2 linked regions of the Fibrella aestuarina BUZ 2 genome follow. Each later gene encodes a partner of the first gene's protein in a complex. Links are inferred from orthologs where the notes say so. Each region holds a gene or a part of one and is shown on either strand. Other genes may lie near its edges.

Region 1 (8,269 bases):
CCTGACATGCAGCCCCTGCCCGGTGTAGAGCCTGGTGTAATTTACGGTCGTCTGCAAGAAGGCCGTCCGTTTGTCGGTTTTTGCCTTGGCCAGGGCGGTTGCTGAGAGCGCCGATGTGGATGTGGCGGCGGTTGTGGAAGGCCGTACGATGAGTTGCGCGCCGGGTGAGCGCACCGTCTGCCCGTCGACGGTAACCGTAAAGGGAGCAAGCCGAAACGTACCTGGCTGGGTAGCCGCATAGGTCTGAACAACAACCTGACTAACTACCTCGCGGCCGCCAAATTCACTGCGGCTCGAACTGTACGACGTCCCCTGTTTGACGAAACCCGCAATGGCCGGAAAAGCGATAGTAGGGCGGGTTTCACTGTCTCGAACGATAATTGAAATGGTAAAGGGCCGTTCAATAGTAAAACTGGTTGCACTTAACTCGATAACAATTGGATTATCAGTGGATTGGGCAAAAACGCTGGTTTTCTCATGGAAATATAATGCAAAAACTAATATGAATATTCCAAGTTTCATATACATTTGTCAGCAACAAACTGACCGGAAGCCCGTTACAATGATAACGAGATTCTAGCTCAGTCTGGGCTGTTTCGAATTCCCTCTTTCCACCAGAGCCTTAGTCTTTAATCAAAAAAACGAATGCAGTATGGCCTCCATGCTTGAGTACGTTAAACTAATTCTTCAAAAGGTCAGCTTTGACCGTCAGTTGTTTGAAAAAGAATTAAAAAAAGCACTTCAGACCCTGGTAGGTGACGAAGTGAAGCAACTTAAACAGTGGTGTTATGCGCAATTTGGGCGGATGTATCGGGTCGTTTTGAACCGTTGTTTCTCGCGTACCCGACTGGCGTGATCATTGGATAGACTTGACAACCAGGCCTTCCCCAGCGGGGAAGGCCTTTTTATTAGTAACCCAACGCGTTGGCATAGCACCTGCCCGGCGTCCTGACAATCTGTCTGACACTGACCGGTTGGGCTGATTATTGCCAAGGCATAGGCTGACGGATTCGGAGTCACTAACCCGCCCCAAACCAGGGTAGGCGTGGGGTATGCCCGGTGGCCGTTAGCAGGTGTGTCCCAGTGGCCTACCAACATTCCCGGCATTATCTGTTAATTTTGTAAACGGAAAAGTAACGACGAGCTGATCAGCCTGTTGGCTTCGCGGATAGCCTGACCAGCCTCTTTATAGCTAAATGAGTAATTTCATCACGAAAAGTATCGCCAAACTATTTGGCACCAAGTCGCAACGCGATTTGAAAGAGTTGACGCCCTATGTAGAGCAGATCAACGCCGAGTTTGCGCGCTTGAAAGACCTCTCGAACGACGAGCTGCGGGCTATTTCGGCCCAGCTACGTACCCAGATCGCCGACGAACTGATGCCCATCGACGAGCAGATCGCCGGGTTGCGGCAGCAGGTTGCCGACGATCCCGATATGGACGTCGATCGCAAGCAGTCGCTGTTTAGCGAGGTCGACCGGCTCGAAAAAGACCGGAACAAAGAACTGGAGCGCGTGCTGTTGGCCATCCTGCCCCTTGCCTTCGCCGTGGTTAAAGAAACCGCCCGCCGCTTTGCGGAAAACGAGTCGCTCGAGGTAACCGCCACCGACTACGACCGTGAACTGGCGATGCGCAAGAAGAGTATCCGGATCGACGGTGACAAAGCCTATTGGGCCAACACCTGGGATGCTGCTGGTAACACCATCCGCTGGGACATGGTGCACTACGATGTGCAGCTGATCGGTGGGGTGGTGCTGCATACGGGTAAAATCGCCGAGATGGCCACGGGTGAGGGGAAGACGCTCGTATCGACGCTGCCCGCTTTCCTGAACGCGTTGGGCGGCCGGGGTGTGCACATTGTAACGGTCAACGACTACCTCGCCAAGCGTGACTCGGAGTGGAACGGCCCCCTGTTTGAGTTTCATGGCCTGCGCGTGGATTGCATCGACAAGCACCAGCCCAACTCGGAAGCGCGCAAAAACGCCTACCTCGCCGACATCACCTACGGCACCAACAACGAATTTGGCTTCGATTACCTGCGCGACAACATGGCCCGCACGCCCGACGAACTCGTGCAGCGGAAGCACCACTTCGCTATGGTCGATGAGGTTGACTCCGTGCTGATCGATGACGCCCGGACGCCCCTGATCATTTCGGGACCCGTGCCGCGCGGCGACGAGCAGGATTATGCCGAACTGAAACCCCGCGTGTCGCGCGTGGTGGAGGCCCAGCGCCGTCTTGTGAATGATCTGCTGGTAGAAGCCCGTAAGAAAATTGCCGCTGGCGATGAAAAGGAAGGCGGTCTGGCGCTGTTCCGGGCCTACCGTGGCCTACCCAAAAACAAACCCCTCATCAAGCTGCTCAGCGAAACGGGGGTACGTCAGGTGCTGCAAAAAACCGAAGGTATCTATCTGGCCGAAAACCAGAAGCTGATGCCCGAAGCTGATTCGCCCCTGTTCTTCACCATCGATGAACGTAACAACAGCATCGAGCTGACCGAAAAGGGAATCGACTACATCACCGGCAACGGCGAAGACCCGAATTTCTTTATCCTGCCCGACCTGTCGATCGACATCAACATGATCGAGAAGAGCGGCGATTTCAGCGAGCAGGAGAAAATTCTGCGTAAGGAAGCCGTGATCCGCGACTACGCCGTGAAGACGCAGCGCATCAACACGGTCAACCAGTTGCTGAAAGCCTACTGCCTGTTTGAGCGCGATGTGGAATACATCATTCAGGAAGGCAAGGTGAAGATTGTGGATGAGCAGACGGGCCGGATCATGGAAGGGCGCCGCTGGTCAGATGGGCTGCACCAGGCCGTGGAAGCGAAAGAAGGCGTGAAAGTTGAAGACGCCACCCAGACCTACGCGACCATTACGCTACAGAACTATTTCCGGATGTACCACAAGCTGTGTGGTATGACCGGTACGGCCGAGACGGAAGCCTCTGAATTCTGGCAGATCTACAAACTCGACGTGGTGGCCATCCCGACCAACCGCGCCATAAGCCGTAAAGATCAGGAAGACAAGGTATATCGTTCGGTTCGGGAGAAATACAACGCCGTCGTCGACGAGATCGTTGAACTGGTGGGCAAAGGGCGTCCGGTGCTGGTGGGTACCACCTCGGTGGAAAACTCGGAGCTGCTAAGCCGCCTGCTGACGTTGCGGAAAATCCAGCACCAGGTATTGAACGCCAAATACCACCAGCGCGAGGCCGAAATCGTGGCCGAAGCGGGTAAGCCCGGCACCGTAACCATCGCCACCAACATGGCTGGCCGGGGTACAGATATCAAGCTCACCGCCGAATCAAAAGCGTCGGGTGGTCTGGCCATCATCGGTACGGAACGCCACGAGTCGCGGCGCGTCGACCGGCAGCTACGCGGCCGGGCGGGTCGTCAGGGTGACCCAGGTACGTCACAGTTCTTCGTTTCGCTCGAAGATAGCCTGATGCGTTTGTTCGGGTCGGAGCGTATCGCCAAACTGATGGACCGCATGGGGCTGGAAGAAGGCGAGGTTATCCAGCACTCGATGATCACCAACTCGATCGAACGGGCGCAGAAGAAAGTTGAAGAAAACAACTTCGGCGTGCGGAAGCGGTTGCTCGAATACGACGACGTGATGAACTACCAGCGGACGGCCATCTACGACCGTCGGCGCAACGCCCTCTTCGGCGAGCGGCTTCCACTCGACATCGCCAATACCATGTATGACGTGGTGGAAGAGGTTGTCAACAATGCCGAGGGTGATTTCGAGGTGGTGAAACTACAACTGCTGACCAACCTCGGTCTCGACACGCAACTGTCGCAGGGTGATTTCTTCAAGCTGAAAAAAGCCGATCAGATCAACAAACTGTACAGCGAGGCGGAGCAGCATTACCAGGCCAAAAACCACGCGGTAGCCGAAAAAATGCTGCCCGTTCTGACGCAGGTGTTGGAGCAGCAGGGCCAGTTCATCAAGAACATCGTGGTGCCGTTTACCGATGGCGTCCACGACCTGCAGGTCGTAACTGACCTCCGGTTGGCTGTCGAAACGGGTGGCCGCGAAGTGGTGCGCGAAATGGAGAAATCGGTAACGCTGTCGCTCATCGATCAGGAGTGGAAAGAACACCTCCGCGAAATGGACGATCTAAAGCAGTCGGTACAGAACGCCGTATTCGAGCAGAAAGACCCGCTGTTGGTGTACAAATTCGAGTCGGTCGAGCTGTTCAAACGATTCCTCAGCAAAGTCAACTTCGACACGATCAGCTTCCTGGCCAAAGCCGATATTCCGGCCGAAGATGCGCAGGAGGTGCAGCAGGAAATCCAGTCGGCCCCGGCGCAACGCCGCCCCGAGCCGATGCCCGAACTGCACACCAATATCGAAGATTTCGACGACGATCATCTGGCCAGCGGCCCCGAAGAATATGCCCGCCGGATGGCGGCTAACAACGCGGCGGGGGCCGGTGCACCTCCCATGCCCAAGCAGTTGCCGGTTCGTAACGCCAAGATTGACCGCAACGCCCGCGTGACGGTGCAGTACATCGACGGCACGGTGAAGAAAGACGTGAAATACAAGAGCGTCGAAGCCGACATTATGAGCGGTAAAGCCATGCTGGTTGAGTAAACCTGTTTAATAGATACAATAGATACCAAAACGAAACCGGCCCCGACTCTTGCGAATCGGGGCCGGTTTCGTTTTGAGCAACTGCGCGCGAAGTCAACGGGTCGTTGTAAGCCACTCCAGTACATCGCGGATGCTGTCCAGTTGCACATACTCGCCCAACTGGTAATTGTCGGGCAGCTTTTCGAAGTGCCAGGTCGTGTGATACGGGATGTGAATGGCCTGCCCGCCTATGTTGACAACGGGCAGAATATCGGATTTAAGCGAATTGCCAATCATCAGGAAGTCAGCCGGTTCCACGGAGTAGCGCGACAGGATACGCCGGTAAGCGGCTTCGTGCTTTTCGCTTACGATCTCGACGTGACTGAAATACTGCCCCACCCCCGAACGGGCCAGCTTGCTCTCCTGATCAAGCAGGTCGCCTTTGGTCAACACCATCAATTCGTGGTCGGCACTCAGGGTCTGAAGCACCTCTTCCACGCCGTCGATAAGGGCAATCGGAAAGCGTAGCAGTTCCTTGCCCAAATCAATAATCTGCTGAATATGCGTGCCACGTACCTGTTCGTCGGTCAGGCGGATCGCCACTTCGATCATCGACAGCATGAAGCCCTTAGCCCCATAGCCCATCAGATGAAGGTTTTCGGCCTGTACGTCGATCAGTACCTGATTGATTTGGTCGTCGGTGCCGAACTGCCTGAGTAGCGAACGGAGCTCTTCTTCTGCCTCATCGAACAGCGGTTGATTGGCCCAAAGGGTATCATCGGCGTCGAAGGCGATTAACTTGGGAAACGGTCTCATACAGGTGCAAAAGTAGCGCAAGCCTGTCACCCGCCCACCACATAACCCGGCCCATTGACCCGAAAAGGAGGCATCGATCTGGCGTAGTTGAAGATAACAACGTACCCGAACACCGGTCATCGGCAACGAACAAATCGCGCCAGATCAGCAGGAGAACCGAGCCTTTGTCGCGGCACGATTGGGCGGTTGGCTGCGTTATATATATGTGGGGCCGCACTACTGGCCTAAACCCCTATGTATCTGATTATAAATAAGTTTGCGATCGGTGGGTTGGCGTTGGTTGGGCTCTTGTTCGGGGGCAGCGTGATGAATCCTACCGGCCCCGCCAACGCCCGAATCACCAGCCTCCACGTACCGCCTCTGCCCGCCGTCATCCAGCTCCGGCCCGAGCCGCTGCCCTTTACCCCAACAGAATTTTACGTAGCCGACGTGCTCGACCAACGGGCTGAGAAAACGCCTTTTGCCAACCTGATTCTGCGCCCTGATAAACCCGCTGAACCCGTTGATTTGCAGGGCGGAACAGGCCCGGCTTTGGAACAATACATTGGTCAGATTGTGCGCCGGAATACCAAATTGCGCCCGATTGTGCTGCGCGTAACGGCGGGTAAACTGATCGAAACCGCTGGCCCGCGCGGTAGCGTCAGCGGCAAACTCGCGCTCACGCTGGCCTTCGACGTGCGTCGTGAAGACGAAAATCTGTCGCTGGTCACCTTTCAGGGCAACGCCCGCTACCAGCGCCCCGTTGGCCAGACCGACGTGATTGAACGCACCATCCGGCAGAGCGTCAATGAGGGGCTGCGATACCTGAATAACTACATGAACAAAGAGGTCGACAACGTACCTGCGCTGGCGGGTAAACTGGCGGTATCGCTTACTGACGTGAAAACACGTACCCCCGCTAGCAGCGACACGGTCTTCTATGACCCCGACCGGCCCCTGACCTGGGATGATTTCCGGGCGTTACCCCCAGTCAACAACCGCTATGCCGCGCAGATTATGCCCGGTGTGTCGTATGAGGGCAAAAGTCAGGTAGAAAAGGGGACCGTCAACGTGCGGCTGAAACTGAAAGTGTTCATGCTGAAAAGCCAGTCGTGGGTTAAGCCCATCGGCCACAACGACTACGCCCTGAACCACGAGCAGCGGCATTTCGACCTTGCGCGGCTGGCGATGGAAGAATTCAAGCAGATTCTCAACCCCGACAGTCTGTCGCTCAATGATTACAACAGCAATATCCAATATCGCTACATCGAGATGTATCGGGAATTGGGGAAACGGCAGCAACAATACGACGACGAAACCCGCCACGGCATCGATGAGGGAGCGCAGGCTCGCTGGAACGCCCAGATCGACCGGGAACTGCGTCGGTATGGCTACAAGTAGCCTGCCCGCCAACCGAGACGTAGATCGTCAATGGCGATTTTAATATGTTGCCGATTTTGGCGACCACGATCGATCAATTTTGCCGAATTAGCTAAGTCGTTAAGCAAGACACGGTTTGTCATCGATTTTCAAGGTAAAGTCAGCCGTATGCCTGACTATTGCGTAAGCTGCCGATGATGACCGACTGATGCGCCCCCGTGTTCTGCACATTACAACCGCCCACCGCCCCCATGACCCCCGCATTGTTTACAAGCAATGCCCGGCTTTGGCCGACACGTATGAGGTTTGGTGCGCCATCCCCGATGCCGACCCGGCGGTGGCCCCGAACGTGCGGTTTATCACCCTGCCCTACTACGAGCAGGTTATCTGGCGCATCCTGCTCACCTGCCCGCTAATTGTCTGGAAATGCTGGCGGCTCCGGCCCGACGTGCTGCATTTCTACGTACCTGAGTTTATCCCGTTTGCGTTCCTGTTCCGCCTGCGTGGTACCCGGCTGATCTACGAAGTGCAGGAGAACCTATTCAAGAAAATGCACCTGAAGACCCGTAATAAAAGCTGGCTCCTCACCCGCGCCTTTGCCGGGCTTGATCAGCTTGCGCGGCGCTACTGTTACTGCGTATTCACCGAACACGGCTACCTGACCACCTACACCAACCTGCGGAAACCGTCGGTAGTGGTGTATAACTATGCTTCGCTGCCGTTGCTGGAGCCTTTCCGAAGCTCTTATAATCCACACACAGCGCCTTACTCGTTCTTTTACATTGGCTGGCTCAGCATGGAGCGTGCTTTCGATACCCTGCTGGCTTCGTTCAATCATCTACAGGGAACGTACCCGGATTTCGTCGTGCATCTGTTTGGCCGACAAACCTTCTCGCAGGCTACCCTCAACGCCAATCCCGATTATCAGGCGGTGAAGCCGAAACTGCGCTTCTACGGCTACACCGATCAGCAGCGGGCCCTTCCATACGCCAAAGGCGCCGTTGCCGGATTGGCGCTGCTCAAACCCGTCGGCGACTACCCCGAATCCTACACGACGAAGCTCTTTGAGTACATGGCGCTGGGCCTGCCTGTCATCACCGCCGATTTCCCGCTCTACAAAGACGTTGTCGAGCGGCACAATTGTGGTTTCTGCGTATCGCCTTACGATCCCGAGGCCGTAGCGGCGGCGCTAACGTACCTGATCGCCCACCCCGACGAGGCCCACGCAATGGGCCAACGGGGCCGCCTCGCCGTTGAACAGCAGTACAACTGGACTACCGAAGCCGACAAACTACGGGCATTCTACCGCGAGGTGATAGGCGCTTGAGAGTGAACTCATTATAACTAGTGTTGTTATGCTGAAAACAGCTAAATCGTATTGCTTATGAACGCTCTTCGACAGATTGTAAGCCCACAGAATGGTCGTCTGTCTATCGATGTACCCAGGGGATTGGAAGATCAGGCATTCGAGGTTATTGTAGTCCCATTAGGACAGATGAGCAGCCCCTTAATAA
Region 2 (15,344 bases), 5.7 Mb from region 1 along the record:
TTTGCTTTCTACGTATCCGGGTCCGCCGCGTTTTCAATACAATGGGCACATGCAAACCATCGTACCCAGCCTGACGCGCCGCATTCCGGGCATCGTCTACAACCGGGAACGCCTCACCCTGAGCGACGGCGATTTCATCGACCTCGACTGGCTCCGCAAACCGCAGCATTTAAAACTGGTGGTGCTTACGCACGGCCTTGAAGGCGACAGCCACCGGCATTACATAAAAGGCACCGCCAAGTTATTCCACGATACTGGATTTGATGTGCTGGCCTGGAATTGCCGGTCGTGTAGCGGTGAAATGAACCGGGCGTTCAGGCTGTATAACCACGGCGAAATTGGCGACATCGGCGACGTAATTGCTCACGCGCTGGCACAGAAGGCCTACGAACAGGTGGTGCTGGTGGGCTACAGCATGGGTGGCAATATTTCGCTGAAATATGCCAGTGTGATGGGCGCGCAATTGCCCGCGGCGGTCAAACAGGTCGTTGCCGTTTCGGCCCCCGTGAATCTGATCACCAGTGCGCCGTTGCTCGATTTGCCCCGGAATAGATTTTACCGCAATCGGTTTATGAAAAAGCTCTGGGCGAAGATCAGCTACAAAGCCCAGCAGTTTCCCGGCCGGCTCGATCTGTCCCGGAAGGGTCAGGTACGTTGGTGGAAAGACTTCGACGATGCCTTTTCGGCGCCCGTCAATGGGTATCGCGACGCCGATGATTTTTACACGCAGGCATCGGCCATCCGCTTTGTTGACACCCTCGCCATTCCGGCCCTGATTCTGAACGCCCAAAACGACCCGCTGCTGTCGCCGGAGTGTTTTCCGCACGAATTGGCCCGGCGGATGGATAACCTGTATGTTGAAACGCCGCCCCTCGGTGGCCACGTCGGTTTCATGCTCAACGGCGACTTGCACACCTACGCCGAACGGCGGGCGCTGGCATTTGCTAATGGCGTTTGAGGTTTAAGGTTGGCTGACACGATCTACTCCTGTGTCAGCTACCTTAAACCTCAAACTTTAGACTTCAAACTCCTCAATTCGGTACCCAGACCGAATAACTACGGCCATTGACGGGGAAGCTACCAAAACCGCTGGCGTTGGTGGTTACCGTGCCGGTACGGTTGCCGGTTTTGTCGGTCAGTGTTGCGTTTTTGAAGGGGGTTGTTACGCCTTTTGTGCTGGCGCCGCTGCCGTCGTTCAGCATGACGAGCATGCCCTTGTGGGTCGTATCGCCCGCCCGCGAGTACACATAGACGTCGGCGTCGTTTACGCTGGTGTACTCGTAACCCGATCCGTAGCCATTGGCCTTCCGAATGTCGATCAGCTTTTTGATCTGTGCGCCCAGCCCATACTCGTAATAATCGCGGTAGAACACGCAGGGATACCCTTTGTCGCGGGTCAAGATGTAGGCGTAGGCCAGCATTTTCAGGTTAACCACCGGCGAGCGCAGCCCACCGGAAGGCGCATCGGTATCGTGGTTGTCAACAAACGAGACCGATAGCGAGCCATTGGCTTCGGTGAACCCCGCGAAGGCCAGCCCCCGCATATCCCAGGCCCCATTGCCGTTGCTCATGTTCACAAACGTGTAGTGGAGCGGTACGTCGAACAGGCTGGTGCGCCCACCCGTAGCGGCGGCGTAATCCTGTAGCCACTGCACATTATTGAACCAGGCTTCCGAGACGGCGAAGCGGGATGTGGTTTTCACCTGATCGAGCCAGTTGTTCAGGAAAGGCGTGTAGATGTGTTTTGTGGCATCGAGCCGGTATCCGTCGAGGCCCAGCTTGGTGGTGATCCAGTTGCCCCAGGTAATGGTCTCGTTAGCTGCCGAATTACTGCCGACCCCGTTGTTGTACTTGATTTCGCAGCCCAGCAAATTGTCGTAGGCATCGCCGTTGTTATACGAGGCAAAATCCCAGGGCTGCCACTGATTCCAGGAGCCGTCGCCGCGCTGGTACCCGCTGAAGAGCGTAGCATTCCACTTATAAGCGCTGTATGTATTGTTGCGGCCTGGATAAGAGAAGCCCGTATAGATATTCTCATTGTTGCGGTTTTCCGTATAATCAGCCCAGGTCAGGTGGTTCATCACCATGTCTTCATAGACCTGAATGTTCTTGCTGTGCAGCACCGTAATGGCCGATTGAAGCTGAGCCAATGTTCCATAGCGGGTAGCTACCGTACCTTTCTGGTTGAATTCGCCCAGGTCGTAGCGATCATACACGCCATAGCCAACATCGTCGACGCTCCCGCCCTTGTAAGCAGGCGGAATCCAGAGGGCCGTGATACCGGCTGTTTGAAGCTCGGTGGCTTTGGCTGCCAGGTTTTGCCACCACGTACCGGCCGTGGTCGTTTTGGGTACGTTCCAATAGAAGCCCTGCATCATCACGCCATTGACGACTGGCGCAGCAGCGCGTGCGTTACTTACCTTGGGTTGAAACTCGGGCGCGACCTGTGGTTCGCAAGACGTTAGAAACAGGCCTATTGTTCCTAATAGGGTTACTCCTGAAAGTGCGACTCTCATGCGTTCGTTTGTTAAATGGTTAAGGGTATAAGCGATTTGCTGCCGGTAAAACCAGTGCAACAAAATCGTCCAATACTACCATTTGGCTGAAACGACCGCGTCCCACTTTATATATGAACACTAAAGTGGTCATTCATGTGTCAATAGGCACTCTCGTGAAAAGCTGATTACGAGTTAGTTGGGTACGGCAGCTAACAGATTTGCTCGAAAGGTGGTACCTGGTAGCTACCGTGCCTGGCTGACCACAATCAAAAAGTGGTATGCATGAGCCGATAGTCATGTGTACGTGGTGCGGCTTGCGCTAGCAAAGACTAAAAGCTTTTAGCGCAAACAGCCAACCTAACAAGTTGAGTCCACTGCGCCCGTAGTTAGCCCGCATCCAGAGCCGACTCAACCGCGATGCGGTCGATGCATCCATCGAGTTAGCTTTTTCCAGTCGGATCGCCGTCGGGATAAAAAAGGCAAAGGTGCCGATGCGCTCGATGAGCATCAGCAGGGACGCCATCAACCACCAGGTTTGTTGTGGCGGATGAGACTGATACGCGTAATACAGATTGACCAGCGTAAGTACCGATAAAGGCATGGTAGTAACAAAGCCCCAAAAGCGTCGGCCTACGTCCATTCGTTGCATGGCTGCTGTATCCACCCGGTAGCCCACGCCTGATTGAGGCTGAAACCACAGGGGCAAAACGATGCGGGTTTCGTAGAGCCCGGCTCCAAAGGCGATGCCGAGGTTCACGATGAAAAGTAGTAGGAAGAACGTAGGAAGTTGACTCATGTGATTGGCCTGTTAACGATTGATCGACTCGTCAAACCTACGCTTTCGGCAGGCCTGATACCGCCAAATGAGCGTGAACCTAGGCTTACAGCCAATAAAGCTGGCTACCCGCCCGACGAACCTTAGTCACGATGAGTATTGGTCTGAGCCAAAGCCGCTGGGTACGTGGGAAGTAGCATCCAACAGATTCTGGAAAATTTTTCTCATTCTCAATGTTTTTCGATAATAAATAACTACTTTTGCAGTCCCAAATGCGATAGCAAAAGGAAACGACATAGAAGCGGGTGAAGGTCCTGAACGGAAACCACATCTGATTTTTTCAGGGCGGTGCGCACATTGTTGCCATAGGCCCTAGGAGGTCAGGTACGTTCATAGCTGACCTCTTTTTTTGTGCCTGAAAAACAGACCGTTGGATAAGCGACTCCTTTTTTCTACTTTTGCGCTCCCGTTTTGGGCGGTACGGCGCTCCGTACGAGTTTAATCAATCGTTCACCTGCTTTTAACTAACAGATAATGTCTGGTTTAATTGGTAAAAAGATCGGGATGACCAGTGTGTACAATGCGGACGGGCAGGCTCTGGCATGTACGGTAATTGAAACTGGTCCCTGTGTCGTTACCCAAGTCCGCACCAAGGACAAGGATGGCTACGAAGCTATCCAATTGGGTTTCGGCGAAAAGAAAGAAAAGAACACCAACAAGCCGATGTTGGGCCACTTCAAAGCGGCCAACACGACGCCCAAGCGCAAGCTGGTTGAATTCAAAGAATTCGAGCAGTCATTTGATCTGGGCACTACGTTGCAAGTGGGCGACGTATTCGGTGAGGGGGATTTCGTCGACGTAGTCGGTACGGCTAAGGGACGGGGTTTCCAAGGTGTAGTAAAGCGCCATGGTTTTGGCGGGGTTGGTGGCCAGACACACGGTCAGCACAACCGGCAGCGGCACCCGGGTTCAATCGGGGCCTGCTCGTTCCCCTCGCGTGTGTTTAAAGGGTTGCGCATGGCTGGCCGGATGGGCGGTCACCGCGTAACGGTGCAAAACCTGCGCGTGCTGCGTGTGATGCCCGATCAGAACCTGCTCGTTGTGAGTGGTTCAGTACCGGGTGCTAAAAACTCATTCGTCATTATCGAGAAATAGGCCGTCATGGAAGTCATCGTATATAACAGCAAAGGCGAAGACACCGGCAAGAAAGTCGAGTTGTCGGATGCCATTTTCGGAATCGAGCCGAACACGCACGCGATTTACCTGGACGTTAAGCAGCACCTGGCCAATAAGCGGCAGGGTACGCACAAAACGAAAGAGCGTGCCGAGAGTGCCCACTCGACCCGGAAACTCAAGAAGCAGAAAGGTACGGGCGGCGCCCGCGCCGGTAGCGCCAAGTCGCCTGTCTTCATCGGTGGTGGTACCGTATTTGGTCCTCGCCCCCGTGATTACTCGTTCAAACTGAACAAGAAAGTAAAGGCGCTTGCCCGCCGCTCGGCACTGGCTGCAAAAGCACAGGCCAACAACGTATCGGTACTGGAAAGCTTCACCTTCGACGCGCCCCGTACCAAAGATTACGTAGCCTTCCTGAGCGCTCTGTCGCTGGCCGACAAGAAGACGCTGCTCATTCTGCCCGACGTTGATACCAACGTAGTAAAGTCGAGCCGTAACGTTCAGAAAGCCCGTGTCATGACGGCTTCGCAGGTGAACACCTACGATCTGATGAACGCCGACCAACTGCTGATCAGCACCGAGGCGCTGGATAAACTGCAAACCCTCTTAGCGAACTAAATCATGGACGTATTGAAAAGACCGATCGTCACCGAGAAGATGTCCGCTCAGAACAAGCTGGGCAAATACGCCTTCGCGGTTGATCCGAAAGCCAATAAAATTCAGATTGCTCAGGCCGTTGAGCAACTGTATGGCGTAAACGTGACAAGCGTTAACACCATGCGGACCCTCGGCAAGAAGCGGTCAAAAAACATTAACGGGCGCGTTGTTTCGGGCCGTGCCCCGCTCGTTAAGAAAGCCATCGTGACCGTCGCTGAAGGCGAAGTGATCGACATTTACGGAGACCTATAGCCTCATCCCATAGGCTGACAAACCGAACACTATCATGGGTGTAAGAAAATTAAGACCAGTAACGCCAAGCATGCGCTTCCGGGTTGCTCCCGATTTCAAGGAGCTGACGACCGATAAGCCTGAAAAGAGCCTGCTGGAACCTCTCAAAAAATCAGGTGGCCGGAATGATTCAGGCCGCCGGACCATGCGCTACATCGGCGGTGGTCACAAACGCATGTACCGGATTATCGACTTCAAACGCGATAAATTCGATATGCCTGCTACCGTACTCTCGGTTGAGTATGATCCGAACCGTTCGGCCCGTATCTCACTGGTGCAGTATGAAGACGGCGAAAAGCGGTACATCATCGCGCCGCAAGGCATCACCGTTGGTCAGATCGTACGGTCGGGCCTGGACGGTGTAACCCCCGACGTTGGCAACACGCTGCCGCTGGGCAAGATGCCAATCGGTACGATCGTTCACGCGATCGAATTGCAGCCGGGCCGTGGTGCCTCAATGGCTCGTTCGGCCGGTACGTATGCGCAGCTGGTAGCTCGTGAAGAGCGTTACGCTGTTCTGCGTCTGCCGTCAAGCGAAACGCGCCGGGTACTGAATACCTGCCTGGCAACGGTAGGTACGGTATCAAACTCCGACCACATGAACGTGACGATGGGCAAAGCCGGTCGGGTACGTTGGCTGGGTCGTCGGCCGCGCACACGTCCTGTAGCCATGAACCCGGTCGATCACCCGATGGGTGGTGGCGAAGGTCGGGCCTCAGGTGGTCACCCGCGCTCACGCAACGGTCAGTTTGCCAAAGGTCAGAAGACTCGCAGCAGGAAGAACCCGTCTAACAAATTGATCATCAGCCGTCGTAAAAAGTAAGCAGTAAATGGCACGTTCCTTAAAGAAAGGCCCATACATTGACTTCCGCCTCGACAAGAAAGTGGAGGTGCTGAACGAATCGGGCAAAAAATCGGTGATCAAGACCTGGTCACGCCGGTCAATGATCTCTCCGGATTTCGTGGGCCACACCTTTGCTGTGCACAATGGCAATAAGTTTGTTCCGGTCTACGTGACCGAGAACATGGTTGGTCACAAACTGGGTGAGTTCTCACCAACTCGCAACTTCCGTGGTCACACGGCTAAGAAAGACAAAGGCAAACGGTAAAAAGCACGGGGCTTAGGGCCTAAGGCTACGGGTTATGAAGACCCCTCGCCCCAAGCCCCACGCTCCACGCCAAAGAAACATGGAAGCAATAGCTAAGCTTAAAAATGTACCCTCATCACCGCGCAAAATGCGGTTGATCGCCGATTTGATTCGGGGTCAGCGCGTAAGCCGGGCGTTGGGTGTTCTGCGGTTCCAACCGCAAGCCGGTGCTGCCGTACTGCAAAAAGTCCTTCTTTCAGCAGTGGCCAACTGGCAACAGAAATACGAAAACGAGCGCATCGAAGACGCCGACCTGTACATCAAAACGATTTTCGTTGATGGTGGCACGATGCTGAAGCGTCTGCGCCCTGCTCCGCAAGGTCGCGGCCACCGGATTCGGAAGCGGTCGAACCACATCACTATCGTCATCGATAGCAAGGTGCAGGGCCTGGAAGCAGTTGAAACCGCAACCGAGTCATCTGAAAACGCATAAATCGAATGGGACAGAAAATTAATCCAGTAGGTCTCCGGCTCGGCATCGTTAAAGGATGGGATTCGAGCTGGTATGGCGGCAAGGAGTTCTCGGACAAACTTGTTGAAGACCAGAAAATCCGCAAATACATCTCGGCGCGTATTCCGAAAGGAGCTATCGCCCGCGTTGTGATTGAGCGTACCCTGAAGCGTATCACCCTGACGATTCATACGGCCCGCCCGGGTATCGTGATCGGTAAAGGGGGCGGTGAAGTCGATAAGATCAAAGAAGAACTGAAAAAGATCACGGGCAAAGACGTCCAGATCAACATCTTCGAGATCAAACGTCCTGAAATCGACGCGAAGCTGGTTGGTGAAGCCATCGCTCAGCAGCTGGAAGCGCGGATCTCGTTCCGTCGTGCCATGAAGCAGGCGATCAACTCGGCGCTGCGCGTTGGTGCCCAAGGCATCAAAGTGAAAGTATCGGGCCGGCTGGGTGGTGCTGAAATTGCCCGCTCAGAGCAATACAAAGAAGGCCGTGTGCCCCTGCACACCCTTCGCGCCGACATCGATTACGCCCTGTCTGAAGCGCAAACCGTATACGGTAAGATCGGCATCAAAGTATGGGTCTTCAAAGGTGAGTTGTATGGCAAGCGCGACCTGTCGCCGGCTGCTCTGATGTCGCAAGCTTCGGCTGGTGACCGGGCGGGTGGAAGCTCAGATCGTGGCGACCGTCGGGGTCGCGACCGTGGCGATGAGCGCGGTGGCGATCGGGGTGGCCGTGGCCGTGACCGCAACAGCAATGATCGCGGTGGCAACAACAACAATAACCGCGGCGGTGGCAATACCAACAACCGTGGCGGTGGCAATAACCGTGGCGGCGGTGGTCGTCGATAGACATCAGCGAATCGTAGGGCGGCCTTAGGCCAACGTACCTGAACCAACCTACGATTTCTTAACTCACTATAACAGCAATGTTACAGCCAAGAAGAACCAAATTCCGGAAGATGCAGAAAGGCCGCATCAAGGGGCTCGCTACACGCGGCCACCAGATCGCCTACGGTACTTTCGGTATCAAATCCCTCGAACCGGGCCGTATCACCGCCCGTCAGATCGAGGCCGCCCGTATCTCGGTTACCCGCGCGATGAAACGTGAAGGCCAGGTATGGATTCGTATTTTCCCCGATAAGCCGATTACCAAGAAGCCCGCTGAGGTGCGGATGGGTAAAGGTAAAGGTGCCCCCGAGTATTGGGTAGCCGTTGTGAAGCCTGGCACGATTATGTTCGAAGCCACTGGTGTTCCCCTCGAAACCGCTCAGGAGGCGCTGCGGTTAGCCGCCCAGAAACTACCCGTTCGTACGAAATTCATCGTTCGCCGGGATTATCAAGAAGAAGAGGCATAAGCAGGACGCACGATAAGCCATGAAAAAAGCAGAAATCAAAGCCCTGTCGGTCGAGCAGCTCCAGGAGCAGATCAGTGCCGAAAAATCGCAATTGCAAAAGCTCACGTTTGCCCACGCGGTATCTCCCATCGAGAACCCTATGCGGATTCGTGAAAGTCGCAAACTGATTGCCCGGTTGTATACGGAGTTAACCCAGAAGCAAACCCAGGCCTAATCAATAGCCACGCATCGCTATGGAATCACAACAAGAGCAAACCCAGCCGCAGGCAGAAAAGGCGGCAGCAGTTGAGCAGACTACCGCTCAGCGGGGTGCCCGGAAAGAGCGGATCGGAAAGGTAACGAGCAATAAAATGCAGAAGACCATCACCGTTGCCGTTGACCGGAAAGAGAAGCACACCAAGTATGGTAAATTTATGACCAGCACCACGAAGTTCACGGCACATGACGAGAACAACGAGTGCGGTATCGGCGACACGGTTCGGATCATGGAGACCCGCCCGTTGAGCAAGAATAAGCGTTGGCGGTTAGTTGAAATCATCGAAAAAGCGAAGTAACGAGCCATGGTACAGCAGGAATCAAGATTAGGTGTTGCGGACAACAGCGGTGCGAAAGAAGTGCTGGTGATCCGGGTGCTGGGCGGTACAGGCAAACGTTATGCATCGCTGGGCGACAAGATTGTCGTGACGGTGAAAGCAGCCATCCCCTCAAGCAACATGAAGAAAGGCACGGTATCGAAAGCCGTTGTCGTTCGGACAAAGAAGGAAGTACGTCGGAAAGACGGTTCATATATCCGCTTTGAAGACAACGCAGCCGTGTTGCTCAACAACAACGATGAACCGCGCGGTACGCGCATCTTCGGCCCTGTAGCTCGCGAACTTCGCGAGAAGCAGTTCATGAAGATCGTTTCGCTGGCCCCGGAGGTTATCTAAACCAGACGATACAAGATGGAAAAGAAAAAAGTAGTTGTTCCTCACAAATTCCACATCAAGTCGGGTGACACCGTTGTTGTGATTTCTGGGAACCACAAAGGCCAGCGGGGCGTAGTGAAAGAAGTGCTCCGCGACAAAGACCGGGCTAAGGTGGAAGGCGTGAACATGATCACGAAACACATCAAGCCGACGGCACAGACACCCCAGGGTGAACTGCGGAAAGAAGAGGGCACGATTCACATCAGCAACCTGATGCTGGTTGATCCGGCTACTGGCGAGCCTACCCGCACGGGTCGTCGCCTGAACGATAAAGGTAAGTTGCAGCGCTTCTCTAAGAAGACCAACAACCTCATCTAACGCCCAGTTGTGTTCGACCAAACACATTAAACGGACAAAGACATGGCAAGCACGCCACGATTGAAAGAGAAATACGCAAACGAGGTTGTCGATAAGCTGAAGGAGAAGTTCGCCTACAAATCGGCGATGCAGGTTCCCCGGCTTACCAAAATCGTTGTAAACAAAGGCATCGGTGCCGCCGTCGCTGACAAGAAACTGGTTGACGTTGGCGTTGACGAACTGACGACCATCACGGGTCAGCGGGCCGTTGCCACGATTGCTAAGAAAGCCGTATCAAACTTTAAGCTCCGTGAAGGTATGCCGATCGGTGCGAAAGTAACGTTGCGCGGTGACCGGATGTATGAGTTCCTGGATCGTCTGACCTCGGTGGCGCTGCCCCGCGTTCGCGATTTCAAAGGCATCAGCGACAAAGGCTTTGACGGCCGGGGTAACTATACCTTCGGTGTGAAAGAGCAAATTATCTTCCCCGAGATCAGCATCGATAAAGTGGCTCGTATCTCAGGTATGGATATCACGTTTGTGACAACGGCTAATACTGATGCTGAAAGCATCGAATTGCTGCGCGGTCTGGGTCTTCCGTTTGCCGACAGCAGCAAAAAATAAAAACGAACCATGGCAAAAGAATCACTCAAAGCCAGAGAGCGTAAGCGCCAGGCTCTGGTTGCTAAATACGCAGCAAAGCGGACTGCTCTGAAGGCCGCAGGCGATTATGTTGGCTTAGACAAATTGCCGCGTAATGCCTCGCCGGTACGGTTGCACAACCGTTGCAAACTGACTGGCCGTCCTCGTGGCTACATGCGTAAGTTCGGTATCTCGCGCGTAACCTTCCGCGAGATGGCCAGCGCAGGTAAGATTCCGGGTGTAACGAAGGCAAGCTGGTAAGGTTTTATTTCTCAAACAGTTTCCGTACTTTTGCAAGCCTTTTTCGAAAACAGGCAAGCAAGTAACTCCTTGCAGAAATGAATACAGATCCGATTGCAGACTTTTTGACCCGCGTCAGAAACGCCATCCGTGCCAAGCACCGGGTGGTTGAGATCCCTGCATCCAATATCAAAAAAGAAATCACGAAGGTGCTTTTCGACAAAGGTTTCATTCAGAACTACAAGTTCGATGAGACGGGTCCTCAAGGTACCATCAAGATTGCGTTGAAATACAACCCGACCACGAAGCAGCCAGCTATTGTTGATCTGCAACGGGTAAGCCGCCCAGGTCTGCGTCAGTACACCGGTGCCACCTCGATGCCCCGCATCCTGAATGGCCTTGGTGTTGCGATCGTCTCTACGTCGAAAGGCGTAATGACCGACAAAGAAGCGCGGACGCTCAACGTAGGCGGTGAGGTGTTGTGTTACGTTTATTAAGATCGAAAGAGCACTATGTCACGCGTAGGTAATAAAGTAATTGAACTGCCTTCAGCCGTAACGCTGTCAGTAGATGCTGATAACGTGGTCACGGTGAAAGGCCCTAAAGGTAGCCTCTCGCAGCCTATCGACCGGGATATCACCGTATCGCTGGACGGTACGCAGGTGAAGGTAACCCGCCCCACTGATCAGAAGCGCCACAAAGCCATGCATGGCTTGTACCGCGCGCTGGTCAACAACATGGTGACGGGCGTTAGCACTGGCTTTAAACTTGACCTCGAAATTATCGGGGTTGGTTACAAAGCATCCGTGAATAACAACATTCTGGAACTGAACCTCGGTTATTCACACAACATCTTCCTGGCTATTCCCTCGGAGATTAAAGTGACGACCCTGACCGAAAAAGGGCAGAACCCTAAAGTGTCCCTGGAAGGTAGCGACAAGCAACTGCTGGGCGATGTGGCGGCCAAAATCCGTTCACTGCGCAAAGTTGAGCCTTACAAAGGGAAAGGTATCCGGTTTGTGGGTGAAGTTGTTCGCCGGAAAGCGGGTAAATCAGCAAGTAAGAAGTAATCGGTGCCCATTTGGTCGGTATCAAATAACATGGCAACTAAACAAGAAAGACGTCAGCGGATTAAGTTTGGCATCCGGGCAAAAGTATCCGGCACGCCAACCCGCCCCCGTCTCACTGTATTTCGCTCAAACAAGGCGATCTACGCTCAAATCATCGATGATGAAGCTGGCCGGACGCTAGTATCGGCTTCATCCGCAGAGTTGAAGACAGAGGTGAGTGGTTTCACCGTTGACACGGCGAAGAAAGTGGGTCAGCGGCTCGCCGAAAAAGCTGCTGCTCAAAATGTACAGTCGGTGGTTTTCGACCGGAACGGCTATTTGTATCACGGCAAAGTGAAAGCTTTAGCCGACGGTGCCCGGGAGGGTGGCCTCAATTTCTAACAGAATGGTATCGAACGTAAGACCTTCAAAAGTAAACGAGGCTGACCTGAAAGAACGCGTAGTAGCGATCAACCGGGTAGCCAAGGTAGTAAAAGGTGGTCGTCGCTTCAGCTTCGCGGCGATTGTCGTAGTAGGTGATGGCAACGGCGTGGTTGGTTACGGTCTGGGCAAAGCCAACGAAGTAACGGACGCAATCACGAAGGGTGTTGAAGACGCGAAGAAGAACCTGTTTCAGGTGCCTCTGCTGAAGCGTACAGTACCCCACGAGATGGAAGGCCGCTTTGGCGGTGGGTTCGTACTGGTTAAGCCGGCAGCCCCCGGTACGGGTGTAATTGCAGGTGGTGCTATGCGCGCCGTTCTGGAGAGCGCCGGTATCCACGACGTATTGGCGAAGTCGAAAGGCTCGTCGAACCCGCACAACGTGGTGAAAGCAACGATCGACGCACTGATCAAGATGCGTCTGCCTCACCAGGTTGCCTTCCAGCGTCAGGTTTCATTGAAGAAAGTGTTCAACGGTTAATCAAGACGAAACATGGCACGGGTACGCATCACTCAGGTACGTAGTACCATCAAACGCCCTAAGACGCAGAAACTGGCGATCCAGTCACTGGGTCTGGGCAAGATCAACCGGAGCATCGAGCTGGAATACAATCCGTCGATTGCTGGTGTCATCCGCAAAGTGGAACACCTGGTTGTTGTTGAAGAAATTTAAATTTCATAACTGACAATGAATCTCAGTAATCTAACGCCGGCAAAAGGGTCAGTTAAAGAGCGCAAGCGAGTCGGTCGCGGTCAAGGTTCCGGAAAAGGCGGAACCTCAACTCGTGGCCACAAAGGTGCTCAATCACGCTCTGGCTACAGCCGCAAATTGAACTTTGAAGGTGGTCAGATGCCCCTTCAGCGTCGTGTGCCTAAGTTTGGCTTCAAAAACCCGACGCGTGTTGAATACAAGCCTATCAACCTTGATGTGCTTCAGGCATTGGCTACGGATGCTAATGCAACCGTTATTGACTTCGCATTCCTGCGCGAACATGGTTTCGCTGGCAAGAATGACCTCATCAAAGTATTGAGCCGTGGTGAGGTAACGACTGCTCTTAACGTAACGGCCCACGCCTTCTCGGTAGCTGCGAAAGAAGCTATTGAAAAAGCAGGCGGGACCGTAACGGTCATTGAGCAAGTAGCCAAAAAAGAAGAAGCCTCGAACTAACCTATCGGTAGCCGCGTACAAGTTGTATGAACCGTTTCATCGAGACTATTAAGAATATCTTTTCAATTGAGGAGTTGAGGACACGTATCCTCAACACTCTTTTGTTTATAACGGTCTTCCGGCTGGGTACGCATATTGTGCTCCCTGGTGCCGATCCGTCGCGACTGAATGTACAGACGAACGGACTATTAGGCCTGCTAGACGCTTTTGTTGGCGGTGCCTTCAGCAAGGCATCGATTTTTGCGTTGGGTATCATGCCGTATATCTCGGCATCGATCGCCATTCAGCTTCTGACGCTGGCGCTTCCGTATTTCCAGAAAATGCAGAAGGAAGGCGAATCAGGTCGTAAAAAGCTGAACCAGATCACTCGGGTGCTCACGATTGCCGTAACGGCTGTTCAGGCCATAACATACATTCGGACGACCATCCCTGCTGAAGCCTTGTTAATCGACCGTACGCTCTTCACCATTTCTTCGGTGTTTGTGCTCACGGCCGGTACCATCTTCTGCATGTGGTTGGGCGAGCGTATCACGGATAAAGGCATCGGTAACGGTATTTCCATGATCATCATGATCGGGATCGTATCGCGTCTCCCGGGTGCAATCATTGGTGAAGCGCAATCACGGGGTACGTCGTCAATCTTCATTTTCTTCCTAGAAATGGTGGCGCTGTTTTTCGTGATCATGGGTGCCGTCTTGTTAACACAGGCTGTACGCCGGATTCCGATTCAATACGCCAAGCAGGTTGTCGGTAATAAAGTTGTCGGTGGTCAACGGCAATACTTACCACTCAAGCTGAACGCTGCCGGTGTAATGCCGATCATCTTCGCGCAGGCGTTGATGTTCATTCCTGGCTTTGTCTTCCAGATGGGGGCTGAGAAGAGCGAAACGATGGCCACATTGAATAGCTTGTTTCAGGATTACACGTCGTGGCCCTACAACCTGCTGTTCGCCTTCTTAATTATCGTCTTTACGTTCTTCTACACGGCTATCTCGGTAAACCCGACGCAGATCTCCGATGATATGAAACGGAGTGGTGGGTTTATTCCGGGCGTTAAACCGGGTCTTGCTACGTCTGAATACATCGGTACGGTGCTCGATCATATCACGTTACCCGGTGCGGTTATGCTGGCGGTTGTGGCTATTCTGCCCTCGTTTGCTAGCCAGCTTGGTATGACGTCAGCATTTGCTTCCTTCTTCGGGGGTACGTCGCTGCTGATTATGGTGGGTGTGGTGTTGGATACGTTGCAACAGATTGAAAGCTATCTGCTGATGCGTCGTTACGAAGGTCTGATGCAGTCGGGTCGGGTTAAAGGCCGCACAGAAGGCGTGACTGTTTAAAACAATGACGATTACCTTACGCAGCGACGAAGAAATCGAGATCATCCGGCAGAACGGTCAGTTGTTAGGAAAGACACACGCCGAGGTTGCCAAGCTGATCCGTCCTGGTATTACTACGAAGGAACTGGATACGGTTGCCCAGACGTTCATCAAGGATAATGGCGGCATTCCCTCGTTCCTGAATTTTAATAACGGTACGCCTACTCGCTTTCCTGGTGCGTTGTGTATCTCCGTAAATGACGTTGTCGTGCATGGCTTTCCAAGTCAGTATGAGTTGAAAGATGGTGACATCATTTCGGTCGACTGTGGGGTTTTCCAGCACGGGTTCCATGCCGACAGTGCTTATACGTACCCGGTAGGTGAGGTGAGTCTGGGTGTTCGCAAGTTGCTGCTTCGGACGAAAGAGTCGCTCTACAAGGGTATTGAAAAAGCGATCGACGGCAACCGGATTGGTGATGTCGGTTACGCCGTACAGAGTTATGCCGAGCATCACGGGTACACCGTCGTTCGCGAATTGGTGGGTCACGGGGTGGGCGAAACCCTTCACGAGGAACCACAAGTGCCGAACTATGGAAAGCGTGGTCAGGGTGTCAAGCTCAAGTCAGGTATGGTCATTGCCATCGAGCCAATGATCAACTTTGGTAAGAAAAGCGTGGTCCAGGAGAAAGATGGCTGGACGATCCGGACAATGGATCGGAAGCCATCGGCTCATTTTGAGCATACGGTGGCCGTGCGCCGGGGGAAGGCCGACATACTAACCACGTTCGAATACATCGAAGCGGTTACGGCGGGAACCAACATGGAAATCGAGTTGAGTGCCGCAGTAGCGGCTTAACAGCTATA

The links.
Region 2: the proteins of secA (region 1) and secY are in contact, whole or in part, in a crystal structure (PDB 3DIN), measured with the Thermotoga maritima proteins. The link is inferred for Fibrella aestuarina BUZ 2 from one-to-one orthologs. Residues at the interface, in WP_004082002.1 of Thermotoga maritima: Glu261, Ala262, Arg263, Lys300, Ala301, Arg302, Thr303, Ile304, Ile305, Leu323, Tyr324, Asp325, Pro326, Val329, Ser330, Tyr333, Ile336, Lys340, Phe345, Val349, Glu363, Phe364, Tyr374, Ser375, Gly376, Gly377, Glu393, Ile395, Thr482, Ser483; in WP_004081795.1 of Thermotoga maritima: Glu108, Gly109, Glu110, Glu111, Ala236, Glu237, Arg238, Arg239, Ile240, Thr241, Ile242, Gln243, Tyr244, Ala245, Arg246, Arg247, Val248, Thr249, Gly250, Arg251, Arg252, Val253, Tyr254, Gly256, Ala257, Ser258, Thr259, Tyr260, Leu261, Pro262.

What each region holds. Positions count from the first base shown.
Region 1 is NC_020054.1:804,568-812,836, forward strand. The notes cover bases 843-4,801. They hold secA (preprotein translocase subunit SecA), read left to right. Parts: upstream 843-1,196; coding sequence 1,197-4,601; downstream 4,602-4,801. Other genes in these bases: FAES_RS03165 (hypothetical protein), read left to right, coding at 843-856; FAES_RS03175 (HAD family hydrolase), read right to left, coding at 4,695-4,801. Outside these bases: FAES_RS03160 (BatD family protein), read right to left, coding at 1-522; more of FAES_RS03165, read left to right, coding at 653-842; more of FAES_RS03175, read right to left, coding at 4,802-5,396; FAES_RS03180 (DUF922 domain-containing protein), read left to right, coding at 5,631-6,776; FAES_RS03185 (glycosyltransferase), read left to right, coding at 6,964-8,082; FAES_RS03190 (hypothetical protein), read left to right, coding at 8,140-8,269. UniProt on the Escherichia coli protein: Required for protein export, interacts with the SecYEG preprotein conducting channel.
Region 2 is NC_020054.1:6,553,494-6,568,837, reverse strand. Bases 12,553-15,344 are described here. They hold secY (preprotein translocase subunit SecY), read left to right. Parts: upstream 12,553-13,187; coding sequence 13,188-14,501; downstream 14,502-15,344. Other genes in these bases: infA (translation initiation factor IF-1), read left to right, coding at 15,344-15,344; map (type I methionyl aminopeptidase), read left to right, coding at 14,506-15,336; rplO (50S ribosomal protein L15), read left to right, coding at 12,682-13,161; rpmD (50S ribosomal protein L30), read left to right, coding at 12,553-12,666. Also shown: FAES_RS27270 (YheT family hydrolase), read left to right, coding at 1-958; FAES_RS27265 (alpha-amylase), read right to left, coding at 1,032-2,516; FAES_RS27260 (anthrone oxygenase family protein), read right to left, coding at 2,818-3,294; rplC (50S ribosomal protein L3), read left to right, coding at 3,808-4,428; rplD (50S ribosomal protein L4), read left to right, coding at 4,435-5,064; rplW (50S ribosomal protein L23), read left to right, coding at 5,068-5,355; rplB (50S ribosomal protein L2), read left to right, coding at 5,390-6,217; rpsS (30S ribosomal protein S19), read left to right, coding at 6,225-6,503; rplV (50S ribosomal protein L22), read left to right, coding at 6,583-6,975; rpsC (30S ribosomal protein S3), read left to right, coding at 6,981-7,850; rplP (50S ribosomal protein L16), read left to right, coding at 7,928-8,356; rpmC (50S ribosomal protein L29), read left to right, coding at 8,376-8,570; rpsQ (30S ribosomal protein S17), read left to right, coding at 8,590-8,910; rplN (50S ribosomal protein L14), read left to right, coding at 8,917-9,285; rplX (50S ribosomal protein L24), read left to right, coding at 9,301-9,642; rplE (50S ribosomal protein L5), read left to right, coding at 9,685-10,245; and 7 more genes. UniProt on the Escherichia coli protein: The central subunit of the protein translocation channel SecYEG. Consists of two halves formed by TMs 1-5 and 6-10.